4 regions of the Bradyrhizobium sp. 2S1 genome follow, and region 2 is predicted to be linked to each of the others. Evidence: riboswitches for the same ligand, from Rfam matches in the RefSeq annotation. Region 2 holds a riboswitch; each other region holds the start of a gene.
What was found. Region 2 has a riboswitch for cobalamin ahead of HAP54_RS10040 (hypothetical protein). Riboswitches for the same ligand answer to the same signal wherever they lie in the genome.
Positions count from the first base shown of each region.

Region 1: another riboswitch for cobalamin. It lies ahead of metE (5-methyltetrahydropteroyltriglutamate--homocysteine S-methyltransferase); the one in region 2 lies ahead of HAP54_RS10040 (hypothetical protein).
Region 3: another riboswitch for cobalamin. It lies ahead of HAP54_RS22740 (ribonucleoside-diphosphate reductase subunit alpha); the one in region 2 lies ahead of HAP54_RS10040 (hypothetical protein).
Region 4: another riboswitch for cobalamin. It lies ahead of HAP54_RS31175 (DUF1636 family protein); the one in region 2 lies ahead of HAP54_RS10040 (hypothetical protein).

Region 1 is NZ_CP147717.1:117,574-119,769, forward strand. Features, by position in the region: cobalamin riboswitch at 670-869, shown strand; partial or broken gene metE (5-methyltetrahydropteroyltriglutamate--homocysteine S-methyltransferase) at 973-2,196, shown strand, end outside.
Region 2 is NZ_CP147717.1:2,098,312-2,100,507, reverse strand. Features, by position in the region: partial or broken gene HAP54_RS10045 (TonB-dependent receptor) at 1-759, opposite strand, end outside; gene HAP54_RS10040 (hypothetical protein) at 766-1,077, opposite strand; cobalamin riboswitch at 1,187-1,384, opposite strand; gene HAP54_RS10035 (FecCD family ABC transporter permease) at 1,497-2,196, shown strand, end outside.
Region 3 is NZ_CP147717.1:4,806,117-4,808,312, reverse strand. Features, by position in the region: gene HAP54_RS22740 (ribonucleoside-diphosphate reductase subunit alpha) at 1-1,074, opposite strand, end outside; cobalamin riboswitch at 1,284-1,497, opposite strand; gene HAP54_RS22735 (hypothetical protein) at 1,750-1,953, opposite strand; gene HAP54_RS22730 (hypothetical protein) at 2,180-2,196, shown strand, end outside.
Region 4 is NZ_CP147717.1:6,630,297-6,632,492, reverse strand. Features, by position in the region: gene cobW (cobalamin biosynthesis protein CobW) at 1-801, opposite strand, end outside; gene HAP54_RS31175 (DUF1636 family protein) at 798-1,172, opposite strand; cobalamin riboswitch at 1,266-1,476, opposite strand; gene cobO (cob(I)yrinic acid a,c-diamide adenosyltransferase) at 1,513-2,166, shown strand; gene HAP54_RS31165 (cobyric acid synthase) at 2,175-2,196, shown strand, end outside.

The sequences.
Region 1 (2,196 bases), 2.0 Mb from region 2:
GGCATGCGCGATCGCTCGTGTCGGCCGGCGCATATCGTGCTCTTCAATCGACCGGAAGATGCGGCTTCGACGCAAGTCCTGTCCTCCGCAAGCAGGTAGAGGCGCTGAGCCGTGCTAGCCTCGGCTTGAGCCGATCAATAGTTTCGAGAGAATCTGTCGAGCGGCGTTACTCAAGAGCGGTCTTACCATCAATCCGAACAAGCCGACCGCCGAGACGGCAACAGCAAAGACACCGAGGGCACTCCAAACAGCCATTTTCATTGCGAGCCGGTCTCCTTGGTTTGGTTGATATGCTTGCCTGGGCAGTATCGCCAAAAAGTGTCCGAGTGACGCCTACCAGAAATGGCTGGCATCACAGAAACACCTCGCGCCGCGTATGCTATCTTATTCGGTGGATCGTTGATTGCTTGGAGAAGGCAGCGCAGCGCGCCGTGCTTGATGAACCGGGGCCAGCTTGCATGAAAGCCGTCTGTTCGACCAAGTGGTCCTCGGCGCAAAGGCGGCGTATTCGGATTTGTCGCTGCCCACGCGGAGGGACTTTCGGGATGTCATCCGATGTCCGTGATTGCAGAGCGACTTCTGCATCGAGGATGAACGGTGGGCATGCCGCTAGGCACATTAGCAGATCGCAACATGAATTCGCGAGGTTGACGGAACATCCCTTTTGCCGATAATTGAAGGTGTCGAGGTTCTCCGGTCTCATTAGGCCGGAGCTAAGAGGGAAGCCGGTGTCAATGCCGGCGCTGTCCCCGCAACTGTGAGCGGCGAGCCGCTGTCCAACGAAGTCACTGAAGCCTGACGGTTTCGGGAAGGCCGGACAGCAGCGCTGAGCCGCGAGCCAGGAGACCTGCCCCGACACTATCTTCGTCCACGGGCGGGGTGTCCCGGTGGTGCGCCAAGCAGCGGTCGCTCGCGCGACTTCTTCTGCCTGCGTCCGCCATGGCCTTTGCCCCCCAATATGGGGTTAACGCTATGTCTCTTCTCTCTCTTCCGGTTGCCACACTCGGAACGCCACGCATCGGTCCAAGGCGAGAGCTCAAGGTTGCGCTCGAAAGTTACTGGGCCGGAAAAATCGCCGAACAGCAGTTGCTCGAGGATGCAGCTGGCCTACGTGCCGCAAATTGGGCTCGCCAGAGGTCTCTCGGTATCACCGTGATCCCATCGAACGATTTCTCGCTGTACGACCAGGTGCTCGACACCAGTGTCATGGTTGGTGCCATCCCAGAAGTCTACGAGACGAATGCCGGATCCATTTCGCTCAAGACATACTTCGCCATGGCACGCGGGTCACAATGCGACGGTCAGGATGGGAGTTGCGGTCACCCGTCGCGTGGATATGGCGCACCCGCGCAGGAGATGACCAAATGGTTCGACACCAACTACCATTACATGGTCCCGGAATTTCACCCGGGGCAGACTTTCAGACTATCCTCTCGCAAACCAATCGAGGAGTACGAGGAAGCCAAGGCCCTTGGCTTTCAGACGCGCCCTGTCCTGATCGGGCCGGTTACATTCTTGAAGCTTGGCAAGAGTGCCGATCGTGCGTTCCAGCCACTGTCACTGCTGGATGACCTGATACCGGTCTATATTGAGCTTTTGAAGGAATTGGCCAAACGCGGGGCAAATTGGGTTCAATTCGACGAACCTTGGCTAGTCCTTGATCTGGATGAGAGTTCGCGAAACTCCTTGGTACATGCTTATGGCCGGCTCGCAAAGGAAGGGCCGGCCATCAAGATCATGGTTGCAAGCTATTTCGGTGGCCTCTGCGACAATCTGGACGCTGCCCTGCGCCTGCCTGTTGCCGGGCTTCACGTCGATCTGGTTCGCGCGCCAGAGTTATTGAGCCAGATCATTGCGAGCGGCCGAAGTGACCTCGTCATGTCGCTCGGCGTCATAGACGGTCGGAATGTTTGGCGATCGAATTTGTCGGCGCTCCGCCAGCGACTGGACCCCGCGATTGCGAAGCTTGGTAAGGACCGCGTACAGATCGCCCCATCCTGCTCGCTGCTTCATGTGCCGGTCGATGTTGAACTCGAGACCGGGCTCGCCTCCGACGTCAAGAGCTGGCTTGCTTTCTCGGTTCAGAAGATGCGTGAGCTTGCGACCTTGGCGCGGGCACTCGCAGGCGACCAGAATGTTGCGAAAGCTCTTGCGGAATCGGAGTGTGCCGCAGCCGTCCGCCGGACGTCGCCGAAG
Region 2 (2,196 bases):
GTCGACGCCGTTGATCAGCGTCTTGGTGAAGCCGGCGGTGACGCTCGCGGTCTGCTGGTTGGCATAGTCGAACGGCGTACTGCTGCCCCGGCGGTCGGTTTGCAGCTCGTTCACCCCGATCGACGGATCGACCAGCCGCCCGCCGGGCAGGCCGAGCTTCTGGTCGCTGCCCGTGACGGTCAGGAAAGCGGTGAGGTCGGGCGTGGTGTAGTTGACGCTGCCGACCGCGTTGCGCTGGTCGAGCGCATTGTTGACGCGGTAGCCGTCGGACTTGATGCCGTTGCCGTAGAACGAGGTGGACCACGGTCCCGCATTGAGCGCCGCGGAGACGGCGGCCATGCGGGTGTTGAACGAGCCAAATCCCGCCTCGGCTCTCATCGTCGTCGGCGGACCGCCGACGCCGGTCTTGGTGATGATGTTGACGACGCCGCCCACCGCATTGTCGCCGTAGAGCACGGCGCCGCTGTTGCCGCGCGTGATCTCGATGCGCGCGATCGAATCGAGCGGGATCGTGGTGAGGTCGAAGCCGGCCTTGTCGACGTCGTTGAGCCGGCGGCCATTGAGCAGGAACAGCGTGTTGTCGGTGGCGAATGCCCCGAAGCCGCGCAGGTCGACCGCGGTCTTGGCGCCGTTCGGCCCGCCATAGAGCGTTTGCAGCTGCACGCCCGGCACCTGCGCGAGGATTTCCGGCAACGACTGCACCGGCGAATGCGCGATGTCGTCGGCGGTGATCACGGCCGAGGACGATCCGACAATGCCGGCGAACTAGCGACCGCCGCTGGTGCCGCCCGTTCCGGTGGCCGTGCCTGTCCCTGTGGTGCCCGATCCGCTTCCGCCGCCTACATTGGTGCTCTCTGCGGTGCCCGGCGCCGGACGGCGCGGTGCCGGCGCTTCGTCCGCAGCCGGCTTGGCGCGCGTGACGTTCTGGTCGCCCGGCTTGGTGACTTCGATCGCTGGTAGCTGATCGGGAGCAGGCGCCTGCTGCGCCCGCGCGGCGGAGACAATAAATACAGGCGCGAGCATCGTCGTCGCGAGCAGCAGCGTGCGCCGCCAATGGTGGAATGGGTAGGACAACATAAGCGAGACCTCGGTAACGTCAGTGGCACGTCACCGCGAACCAGTCTCACCATCGTGCTAACAGCCTCAGGTGAAGCTCATGCCTGTACTCCCCGACCGGCATCTTCGCGTGTGACCACGGCTGACGGCAGGTCTCCTGGCTCGCGGGTCGTTACCCTTCGTCGCCTTCCCAGGACCGAGATTCCCAGTGGCCTGTGACGAAGGATTCACCGCATACAGTTGCGGGGGCAGCCGCGGCCTTGGGGAAGTTTCCCCGCACCGCATTCCCTTTTCATCTCATGAAAGAACCGTCATGTTCATCTAGGGTTCGGCCGGGCAGCAAAGTCAATCCGGCGGAAGTCGGGCGGCGGTCAGACGGCCACGGTTTTTATCGAGTGTCGCTTGTCTGCCACGGCGATCGCTGTAAGAGCATGGATCCAATGAGCGTGCAGGATTTTGCCTTGGCGGCCGAGGTCGCCGCGCGGCGCCGATGGGGCGCCACCGCGGCGCTGCTCGCGCTTGTGGTCCTGCTGTGCGTGATCTCGCTCGGCATCGGGCCGGTGCGGCTGTCGCCGCTCGCGGTGATCGAGGCGCTGTTCGGCGGCGGCAGCGACGTGGCGCAGGTGATCGTGCGCGAGATTCGCCTGCCGCGCACCATTCTCGCGTTCGCGATCGGCGGCATTCTCGGGCTGTCAGGCGCGGCGCTGCAGGGCCTGCTGCGCAATCCGCTGGCCTCGCCGTCGCTGTTCGGCGCGCCGCAGTCGGCGGCGTTCGGCGCGGTGCTGGTGATCGCGCTCGGCCTGGCCGATGTGCGCTCCTACGCGTTGCCGGTGGTCGCGATCATCGCCGCGTTCGGCTCGGTGTTCGCGCTGCTCGCGGTCGCCGGCCGCAATGCCGGGCTGCTGATCCTGATCCTCGCGGGGCTCGCGATCTCGAGCTTTGCCGGTGCTGCGACGGCGCTGGTGATGAACCTCTCCAGCAATCCCTTCGTGGTGCTGGAGATCGCGTTCTGGCTGCTCGGCTCGCTAGAGGACCGCAGCTTTCAGCATGTGGCGCTGGCGCTGCCCTTCATCATCGCGGGTGCCGCCATCCTGCTGAGCCAGGCGAACGCGTTCCGCGCTCTGACGCTCGGCGAGGAGG
Region 3 (2,196 bases), 2.7 Mb from region 2:
GGCGGCGTAGCGGGCCCGCTTCATACCCTCCGGCGCCGTCGTGATGAAGTGGGTGAGCACGTTGTCAAGGAAGCGCATGACGTCCTCGATGAAGCCGGGTTCCTCATTCCATTGGTCCCAGGTCTCGAGGTTGAGCGATGACAGACAGCACACCGCGGTGCGCTCCTCGCCGCGATGGTCGATGCCGGTCGGGAGCGTAATCTCGCTGCACAGGTTGGAGGTCGAGACCTTGAGACCGAGCTCGCGCTGGTGCTTGGGAAGCGCGCGATTCACGGTGTCGATGAACAAGAGATAAGGCTCGCCTGTCTGCAACCGGTTCTCAAGAATGCGTTGCCATAGCTGTCGCGCGTCGATCTCGCGGACGACCTCGTTCGTCTTCGGGCTGCGCAGAGCGAACGCGGTGCCGGCGCCCACGGCACGCATGAACTCGTCGGTGAGGTTGATGCCGTGATGCAGGTTGAGGCTCTTGCGGTTGAAGTCGCCGGACGCCTTGCGGATCTCGAGAAACTCCTCGATCTCGGGATGCTGGATATCGAGATAGACCGCCGCCGAGCCGCGCCGCAACGAGCCCTGGCTGATCGCCAGCGTCAGGCCGTCCATGACGTGGATGAACGGGATGACGCCTGAGCTGACGCCGCCCTTCACCTTCTCTCCGATCGAGCGAACATTGCCCCAGTACGTGCCGATACCGCCCCCGTTGGAGGCAAGCCACACGTTTTCGTCCCAGGTGCCAACGATTCCTTCGAGCGAGTCCGACACCGAGTTAAGGAAGCACGAGATTGGCAGGCCGCGCGTGGTGCCGCCATTGGACAGCACCGGCGTGGCTGGCATGAACCACAGCCGAGACATCGCGTCATAGAGACGTTGGGCGTGCGCAACATCGTCCGCGAAGGCACAGGACACCCGCGCGAACATGTCCTGGATGCTTTCGCCGACGAGCAGATAGCGATCGGTCAGCGTTAGCTTGCCGAACGCGGTCAGCAGGCCGTCGCGCGATCGATCGAGCGTGAGATCGGACGGCTTTGGCAATGGCGCGAGAGGCCGCGGCAGCGGAGCCGATGACGGCGGCGGCACAACACACCGCTGAGGCGCGGCAGACTTTGGCCGCGCCGGCCACGGCCGCACACTCGGCCACTCAATTAGATGACCATGCTGATTGAAATCGTAAGACGGCGACATCGGCAACCCCGCGATGTTAGGGGGTGAAGCCACGCGCACGACTTGCGAGGAGACGGGTCAAACGTCCCAGGCTGCAAGCGACGCACGGGGCACCCCGCCCGAGGACGTTCTATTCTGTCGCGGCAGGTCTCCTGGCTCGCGGGTCGCTGCGGCTGTCGGCCTTCCCGGTGCTGTCGCGGCCAGTGACCATTATGACAACCGCTCGCCGCTTACAGTTGCGGGGGCAGCCCCGGAATAGCCGTTACCGGCGCACCGGGTTCCCTCTTAGCTTCCATCCTACTAGATGCAGAATGGAAGACCGTGGCAGATCTACATACAGACGCCGCGCGTCGAGATTCGTCAAGGCTTGTGCCAGGGGAGTCGAGACGCAGGACGCCACGTCCGCTCCGGGTCCGGGCCCGCAACGCTCTGTTCGAGCAAATGCCCCCCCCCTGCTTCGGCCCATTCCGTGAAAAGAGTGGCAGCATTTTGATTTCGATGCTCCGTCGCGATGACGGGTGCCTATGCGAGCCCGCGTTGGATAGGAATCCGTTCGGCGAAGGTTCTGGGCGATGCTGGCGAGGGATAATCTCATGACGCGCAACGTTTGGCTTGCAATTCAAAGCGGTCGAGAATGCGATCGAGCTGCGCCAGCAAGGTGTTGCTCTTCTTGTGGAACTGGCGTGAGGTGCGTCCCTGCCATGATCGTGCGATCTCGGTGGCTTGCCGCGCGCGCCAGATCGAGCACGATAGCTCCACAAATGCTTGTGGTACCACTGAGCCTTCAACGCGCAACAGTCGCCGTCGCGCTTGCTGACGTGGCCAAGTGTTTTGGCGCCATGATTTACCAGAGCTCCGATCGCAGTAATGACCTTGCCGGCACAGCGGTTGTCCTCACTTGCGTGGTCATGGATGAAGCCGCCAAGGAGGCTCGATCTTAGTCAGCTTTTCGCAAGCTGCCCCTGCTAGCATGAAGCGGATAGGTCATCTCGCGGCGACGCCGCTATCCGGGTGTTACGACATGAACGCAGCCGATAT
Region 4 (2,196 bases), 4.5 Mb from region 2:
CTCGACATCCGAAACCTCGGGAAGATCGATCACCACGGAGTTGAAATCATTGTGCTCGTGCTCGTCCTCGCCATCGTGGTGCGACGGCCGCGACGCGAGATCATCCTCTGCCGCGGCCTCGAGCCCCAGGATCACGCGCGCATCGACGGCGCCGTCGACGATCGGCAACATCGGAACCTCGCGCGGCATTTCAGCGGCAATCACCGCTTTGGCCGCCTTGATCCCTTCCGCTCCGGCGAGATCGGCCTTGGTCAGCAGCACGATATCGGCACAGGCGATCTGGTCCTCGAACACTTCGGACAGCGGCGTCTCGTGGTCGAGATTGCCGTCGGCCGTACGCTGTGCGTCGACCGCAGCCGGGTCAGGCGCAAAGCGGCCGGCCGCGACCGCCTCGGCATCGGCGAGCGCGATCACGCCATCGACCGTGATCCGCGAGCGGATCTCCGGCCAGTCGAACGCCTTCAGCAGCGGCTTCGGCAGCGCGAGCCCCGACGTCTCGATCACGATGTGATCGGGCCTCACGCTTCGCGCCAGCAACTGCTCCATGGCCGGGATGAAATCGTCGGCGACGGTGCAGCAGATGCAGCCATTGGCGAGCTCGACGATGTTCTCGGCCGGACAATTGGCGTCGGCGCACGACTTCAGGATCTCGCCGTCGACGCCTTCGCTGCCGAACTCGTTGACCAGCACCGCAAGCCTCTTGCCGTTGGCATTGCGGATCAGATGCTGGATCAGCGTCGTCTTGCCGGACCCGAGAAACCCGGTCACGACGGTGACCGGAACCTTGGCGAGCGTGGTCATTCTGCGGCCTCCGGCACGACGGAAAGAGGTGGAATGCGGGCGAGCGATTGCTTGCGGAAGATTTCCGGACGGCTGCGCCACGGCACGATGCCGTCAGGCGCGGCCGCATAGGCGGAGGCACCGGCGATCACATCCCTGGCATTGTCAGCGGACAGGCGGCCATAGACATAGGACCACCGCCCCGGCGCGCTGAGCGCGACCGAGCAGCCTTGGCTACAGGCCGACAGGCATTCGACGGGAACAAGATTGACGTCATCGGGCACGCCGGCCTCAAGAAGCGCGGCATGCAGGCGCGCACCGAGCGCGAGCTCACCTTCCGCCAGCGTCTGGCCGGCGCGGCACGTGATGCAGACATGAAGTGTAACGCTCATCGCCCATCCTGGATTGACAGCGGGAGGCGAAGAGGCACACGAACCGATGTGAATGGGTTCGTTCCCCGTCGCGGAACACCCCGTCCGCCGGTCTCACTACACGTTGCGTTGGCAGGTCTCCCGGCTTGCGGAGCAGGATTTCTCCCTCGATACCCACCTTCCCGATCCCTGAAGGGAATCAGTGGCTTTTGGGCATCTCTCCGGTCACGGTCGCGGGGGCGGCTGCTTTTCAGGCCCACCTTGAGCCCTATCGCATTCCCTCTTCGCCTGTCGTAGGACAGGAACCAACGCGGGCCCACCATTCGTCCGTGGCTCGAACTTGTCAAGCCGAAGGAACGTCATGATTTCTGAAGAAAACGGCGCCGAAGACGAGGTCGTCAGCAGCGAGGTTTCGCTGGATGCGCGCCACGCGACCAAGATGGCGAAAAAAAAGGTTGCCCGCGACAAGATCATGGCGACCAAGAGCGGTGAAAAGGGTCTGATCATCGTTCATACCGGCGCCGGCAAGGGAAAGTCCTCCTCCGCCTTCGGCATGATCGTGCGCTGCGTGGCGCATGGCTTCCCATGCGCCGTGGTGCAGTTCATCAAGGGCGCCTGGGATACCGGCGAGCGCCGCCTGCTCACCGGGCATTTCGGCGAACTCTGTCAATTCCACGCGATGGGCGAAGGCTTTACCTGGGAGACCCAGGATCGCGCGCGCGACATCGCGGCGGCTCAGGCGGGCTGGGAAAAGGCCAAGCAGCTGATCGCAGACCCGAGCTTGCGCATGGTTGTGCTCGACGAGATCAACATCGCGCTGCGCTACGATTATCTCGCCATCGCCGACGTCGTCGACTTCCTGACGACGTCAAAGCCGCCGATGACGCATGTCGTGCTCACCGGACGCAATGCCAAGGAGGAGTTGATCGAGATCGCCGACCTCGTCACCGAGATGACGCTGGTGAAGCATCCGTTCCGCTCCGGCATCAAGGCCCAGCCGGGCGTCGAGTTCTGACAAGCACCATGGCGCGCGCATTGATGATCC